2 regions of the Massilimicrobiota sp. An105 genome follow, and region 2 is predicted to be linked to the other one. Evidence: a T-box and tRNA genes for the amino acid it is inferred to sense, from the RefSeq annotation. Region 2 holds a T-box; the other holds one or more tRNA genes.
What was found. A T-box is a leader RNA that pairs with one kind of tRNA and senses whether it is charged. The one in region 2 lies ahead of leuS (leucine--tRNA ligase), so its partner is inferred to be a tRNA-Leu.

Region 1: it encodes a tRNA-Leu, which carries the amino acid that the T-box ahead of leuS (leucine--tRNA ligase) is inferred to sense. The anticodon was not compared.

The regions. Positions count from the first base shown of each region.
Region 1 is NZ_NFLY01000006.1:37,746-41,163, reverse strand. It holds gene B5E48_RS02580 (aminotransferase-like domain-containing protein) at 1-551, shown strand, start outside; gene B5E48_RS02575 (hypothetical protein) at 599-940, shown strand; tRNA gene B5E48_RS02570 (tRNA-Asn) at 1,025-1,100, shown strand; tRNA gene B5E48_RS02565 (tRNA-Glu) at 1,108-1,183, shown strand; tRNA gene B5E48_RS02560 (tRNA-Val) at 1,187-1,262, shown strand; tRNA gene B5E48_RS02555 (tRNA-Thr) at 1,272-1,347, shown strand; tRNA gene B5E48_RS02550 (tRNA-Lys) at 1,355-1,430, shown strand; tRNA gene B5E48_RS02545 (tRNA-Leu) at 1,438-1,520, shown strand; tRNA gene B5E48_RS02540 (tRNA-Gly) at 1,526-1,599, shown strand; gene B5E48_RS02535 (hypothetical protein) at 1,740-1,919, shown strand; gene B5E48_RS02525 (ArsR/SmtB family transcription factor) at 2,605-2,952, shown strand; gene B5E48_RS02520 (cation transporter) at 2,970-3,188, shown strand; gene B5E48_RS02515 (heavy metal translocating P-type ATPase) at 3,271-3,418, shown strand, end outside.
Region 2 is NZ_NFLY01000032.1:21,246-24,663, reverse strand. It holds gene leuS (leucine--tRNA ligase) at 1-1,952, opposite strand, end outside; T-box leader at 1,988-2,193, opposite strand; gene B5E48_RS09370 (TrmH family RNA methyltransferase) at 2,239-2,964, opposite strand; gene B5E48_RS09365 (M48 family metallopeptidase) at 2,961-3,418, opposite strand, start outside.

The DNA of each region.
Region 1 (3,418 bases), on a different contig from region 2:
TTCCTTCTATAAAATCACTGGATGAAGATGGATTGGTTATTTATGCAGCAAGTCTTTCTAAAATTATTGCGCCTGGAATGCGTGTGGCTTGTTGTATAGCACCAAAAGCGATTATTCAAAAAATGACAGTTGCCAAACAGGCCAGTGATGTTCATTCTAATCTTTGGGCTCAAAAAGTTATGGCACGATATCTTCAAAATTATGATATGGATGCACATATTGAACGTATTCGAATGATTTATAAACAAAAATGTCACTTAATGCTTGATGAAATGAAAAAACATTTTCATCCGGATGTTCAATATACAATACCAACAGGTGGAATGTTTATCTGGGTGACATTGCCTGAAAGTGTTGATATGTTGACATTTGTGAAAAAAGCTTTGGAAAAGAATGTGGCAGTTGTACCAGGAAATGCATTCTTAGATGATGATACGAAAGAATGTCATAGTTTTAGAATGAATTATTCAACACCAACCAATGAAAAGATCAAAGAAGGAGTGAAGATTTTAGGTGAAATAACATATGAAATGTTATCTATTTCGTCATAATTTTTAAAGCTGTTTATATATAATGGATAAATGGGAGGAAAAATAGTATGCCGTATATAACATTTACAACAACAAAAACATTAACATTAAATCAAGAAAAAGCATTAAAAGAAAGTGCTGGTCAATTAATTTCTATTTTACCTAATAAAAAAGAAGAAAACTTAATGATTCATATTGAAGATAATCAAGTCATGTATTTTAGAGGACAGGAAATGGAATGTATGAAAATATCTTGTCAGCTTTTTCATACAACAGATTATCAATATAAAAAAGAGTTTGCTGAAAAATTATTAAAAGAAATTGAACGTATAACAAAAATACCTGTGGAACAGCAATATCTTTCAATTCAAGAGTTTGAAAATTGGGGTAAAAATGGAGAATATTTATAGAAGTCAAAATGACTTCTATTTTTTTTTAAAAAAAGACTTGCATTACATGAAATGATATGATAATATATTTAGGCAATCAAAAATGCTTGAATAGCTCAGTTGGTAGAGCAATCGGCTGTTAACCGATCGGTCGTAGGTTCGAGTCCTACTTCAAGCGCCATTTTTGTGGCCTGTTGGAGAAACGGTTAACTCACATGCCTTTCACGCATGCATTCACGGGTTCGAATCCCGTACAGGTCACCATATGGAGGTTTAGCTCAGTTGGGAGAGCATCTGCCTTACAAGCAGAGGGTCAGCGGTTCGAGCCCGTTAACCTCCACCATTTTTTTATGCCGGCTTAGCTCAATTGGTAGAGCAACTGACTTGTAATCAGTAGGTTGAGGGTTCAAGTCCTTTAGCCGGCACCATGTTTTTGACCCGCTAGCTCAGTAGGTAGAGCATCTGACTTTTAATCAGAGGGTCAGGCGTTCGAGTCGCCTGCGGGTCACCATTTATATGCGGATGTGGTGAAACTGGCAGACACGCTAGACTTAGGATCTAGTGCTTCGGCGTGCAGGTTCAAGTCCTGTCATCCGCACCAGACAAGCGGGTGTAGTTCAATGGTAGAACTTCAGCCTTCCAAGCTGACTACGTGGGTTCGATTCCCATCACCCGCTCCATTTGATTAATAGAGTAAAAAAATGTAGAGTATATCAACTAAATATCTATTTTGGCAAACTCAATAACAGTGGTTCGGCTATAAGCTATGTTGTAATCAACATAGTTTTTTTGTGCCTAAATTCAAAAGGAGGATTGATATATGGATGTTTCAGTAAAAAAATTGAAGTTAAAAAGAAGCGATACTATTGAAATGTTAAAAAAGAATCTGAAAAGGTATATGTTATTAAAACAATTTCCATTAAATTATTTGGATAGACTTCAGTCTTATAGTAGTTCACTTATAAAAGTTTCTGATAATTCGTCTTATCATTCTAATTAAAACAACTTAAGATGTTAAGAGAACTCAAAAATAAAATAGAATGCAAAATATATATTGGAATCTTTTTATAATGGATCTTATTTTGCTTATAATGCTATTAGATAAAAAGATTGTTTGGAAAAGGGCGTAAAAATGATTCACTGATTAGTAGCACATTTATGAAAAGACGTTTCTTATTTTTGAACGATTCATAGTATTCAGCAATAAAGAAGTCAAGATATTAACAAGTCTCTATCTTTGACTTCTTTTATGTTTCATATTTATAGTTTTTTGAAAAATGAGATTCTTTATGAAGAATGGGAAACGAAATGAAGAAATAACATGATTTGTGTTATTGTTTGCTTTCTTTAGGGTAATTGATAATGATGATAAATATGAAAATGATACTAATGAGTTTTAAACCAACTGATAGACCTAATAGAAAACCATGAATAAAAGATGGTAAAGTAACAAAAGAAACAATCCAAGATATGATTTCTCCTATTATTAAACATATGAGCCCAATTTTTAATTTTTTTAGCATAAAACTTCACTCCATTCTTAATATTTTATCTACTATGATACTAACAGAAAGAGAAGAATCAAATCTATCAAATTTATGTAAAGTTTTTATTGACAAAGAAGAATAATAGTAATATATTTATATATGAAGAAGTGTTCATATGTTCATTGAAAGGATGATGTTATGGGATTGAATCAAGAAAATTTAGAAGTTCATGAAGATATTGTCAAGCGAGTTCAAGATAAACAGCCGGATGATGAATATTTATATGAATTAGCTGATTTATTTAAAGTTTTTGGGGATACAACACGTATCAAGATTCTCTATGCATTGTTTGAAAGTGAATTATGTGTAGGAGATATCGCATTAGTTTTAGGAATGAGTCAATCAGCAGTGAGTCATCAGTTGAGAGTTCTCAAAGATAGTAAATTGATTAAATTCAGACGTGAAGGAAAGGTTATTTTTTACTCATTAGATGATGATCATGTTAGAACAATCATGTCTATGGGTATGGAACATGTAGAAGAATAAGAAAGGGGAAAAAGAAGATGAAAAAGACATATAAAGTTGATGTAGATTGTGCAAACTGTGCAGCTAAAATGGAAGAAGCTGTTAAAAAAACAGAAGGTGTGAAAGATGCAACTTTAAGTTTTATGACTTTAAAACTAAAAGTTGAATTTGAAGATGGAGTTAATATTGATGAAGTCATGCAAAAAGCTTATAAGAATTGTAAAGTCGTAGAAGATGACTGTGAAATTTATTTATAGAATAAATTCCCTTGAAAAGGGATATTTATTTGATTGATATATGAATAAATGAACATATATTAAAATGAATGGGAGTGTTATGATGAATAAAAAACAAAAGAAAGTTCTTTATAGAATTCTGTTATCTTTAGTATTCATGATTGGAATCATGATTTTAACTTCATATGTTTCTTTAAACTTGTATATTGAAGTGATTTTTTATTTGATACCTTATTTCATTATTGGGTATG
Region 2 (3,418 bases):
TAAACAAAGTCTAATGAATGATCATTTTCATCACTTAATTTATCAGATTCCACAATCAAACGATACACACGATCCAACCATTTTCTTGCACCGTCAACACCTGTTTCACTCCATGGTTTACTTGCTTCCAAAGGTCCCATAAACATTTCATAAACTCTTAATGTATCAGCCCCATAAGTTTGAACAATATCATCAGGGTTAATGACATTCCCTTTAGATTTACTCATCTTTTCACCATTTGTTCCTAAAATCATACCTTGATGATATAATTTCTGGAATGGCTCAGGATGTGACAAATATCCTTTATCATATAAATAACGATTCCACATACGAGAATATAATAAGTGTCCAACAGCATGTTCTGGTCCACCAACATACAAATCAACTGGTAACCAGTGATCCAATAACTTTCTATCAGCAATCGCATGATCATTATGTGGATCAATATATCGCATATAATACCAGCTGCTTCCCGCACTTCCTGGCATTGTACTTGTTTCACGTTTTCCAGCTTTTCCATTCACAGTGACATTCACCCAGTCTGTAGCTTTATCCAATGGTGATGCCCCACTTTTAGAAGGTGAGTAATCTTCTAATGGTGGTAAAATCAATGGTAATTCATCATCTGATAATGCAACGGAAGTGCCATCATCAAAATTAATCACTGGAATTGGTTCTCCCCAGTATCTTTGACGTGCAAAGATCCATTCTCTTAAACGATAATTCACTTTCTTTTCACCACAATGATGATCAGTTAACCATTGAATCATTGTTTCAATGGCATCTTCTTTATTCATACCATTTAAGAAATCAGAATTAATATGATTTCCATCCTGTGTCCATGCTTCTTTTGTGACATCTCCACCTTCAAGCACTGGAATAATTTCAAGACCAAATTTATTCGCAAATTCCCAGTCACGATCATCATGAGCAGGGACCGCCATAATAGCACCAGTTCCATATCCTGCTAAAACATAATCTGAAATCCAAATAGGTATTTTCTTTTGATTCACTGGGTTAATTGCATAAGCACCAGTAAAGACACCTGTTTTATCTTTATTTAATTCAGTACGTTCTAATTCAGATTTTGTAGCACAGACTTTCACATAGGCTTCAATCGCTTCTTTTTGCTGTGGTGTTGTAATCTTAGCTACCAATTCATGTTCAGGAGCTAACACACAATAAGTTGCGCCAAAAAGCGTATCACAACGTGTTGTAAACACAGTAAACTGTTCATCATGTCCATCAACTTGGAAATGCACATGAGCGCCAATAGATTTTCCAATCCAGTTTCTTTGAATTTCTTTGGTAGATTCAGGCCAATCAACATCCTCTAAACCAGCCAATAATTTTTCAGCATAAGCAGGAATATCAATAACCCACTGTTTCATATTCTTTCTAATAACTGGGTATCCCCCACGTTCACTTTTTCCATCAATGATTTCATCATTAGCTAAAACAGTTCCTAATTCTTCACACCAGTTCACTGGAATATCCACATTTTTAGCTAAACCATCTTCATAAAGTTGTTTAAAAATCCATTGTGTCCAATGATAATAATCAGGATCGCAAGTAGAAATACATTTATCCCAATCAAATGAAAAACCTAACATCTTTAATTGATGTGTAAAAGTTTCAATATTATGACGTGTAAATCCTTCAGGGTGATTTCCTGTTTTAATCGCATATTGTTCAGCTGGTAATCCAAAAGCATCAAATCCCATTGGATGTAAAACATTATATCCCTGCATTCTTTTCATACGTGACATAATATCTGTCGCTGTATATCCTTCAGGATGTCCAACATGTAATCCTTGTCCTGATGGATATGGAAACATATCTAAAGCATAGTATTTAGGTTTTGAAAAATCCCAAACATCAGTATAGAAAGTCTGATGTTCATCCCAATATTTTTGCCATTTCTTTTCAATGGCTTGATGATCAAATGGCATCATTTATCCCTCCTTATAATATAAAAAGCCGTCCTTCTAAGGACGACTTGATCGCGATACCACCTTAGTTCATATATGGAATCCATATATGCTCTCAAAACTTTAACGCAGTTAACGACAAAGACTACTCTTTTCATCTTTGTATCTCCAAGGCGAGTTCATTGTCTAACCTGTCTATTTCCACCACCCATAGACTCTCTAAAAAGTATCAACAACTACTACTCCTTTTCATCGATTCTAAACACAGAATATTATATCATATGTTTATTATTTTGCAAATCTTTTCTTAAATTTTAGGAAAATGATACATAACAATAGCTCCAGCAATCGCAACATTTAAAGATTCAATCGCTTGAATAGGAATATATAAGTGAGCATCACATGCATCTAAAACAGCTTGAGAAACACCTTGTCCTTCATTACCTAACACAAAAGCCATTTTGTCTTGTGGCTGATAGTGATGAATAGGTTGTGCCTGATGTAATGATGTTCCATAAACTCTGACATCATTTTGTTGGAGTGACGTGATAGCTTCTATCAAATCCATTTGACAGATGGACATTTGAAAAAGTGCTCCCTGTGTTGCACGAATGACTTTATCATTATATAAATCCACACTATTATAGGACATGATAATTTGATCATAGCCCAGTGCTAATGCTGTTCTGATAATCGTTCCTAAATTACCAGGATCTTGAATATTATCCAATAACAGATAACGCTGATTATTGGTATTGAAAAGACGATGATGTGGTTTATGACAGATGGCCATAATAGGTTGTGGTGTCTTTGTAAAAGCGAGCTTTTCCATGACATTGGAAGATACATAAATCGTTGGTTCTTCAAATGTTTCATGCAGCGTTGTAATAATTGTTTCAATACAATTGGCTTTTTTAGCTTCTTCAACCAAATGATACCCTTCAATTAAAAATTGATCTTCTAAATCACGGTATTTCTTTTGTTTCAATTTCATGATTTTTTTTATTGTTTCATTTTGTATAGATGTAATCATGTATGCTTCTCCTTTAAACGTTTTTGAATTTCCTTATAACAAGGCATTCTTTGAGCAATTTCGAGATAAAACAAAGCAGAGTGATTAGGCTGTAAAAAGTGTACGAGTTCATGAAGAATGACATAATCAATAAGTTCTTTTTCCAAATGAATAAGTCCTAAATGAAAAGAAACACGATGATCACGATAATAACAGCTTCCCCATCGACTCTTATATTTTTTAATCTCAATCAAAGGCATATCTAAATCAAAATCATAAGCTAAATAAGCAATGATTTTCTCTTCAATGTAATCATGTAATATTTGACGACACATTTTTTCAATACATGTTTGTATATCACGATGATAAACATAAATATCCTGATGATGAAATTGACATTTTTTTATTCCTATATCACGTAAAACAATACGATATCGCTGATTAAAAATCAAGACATATCCATGATCACAATATT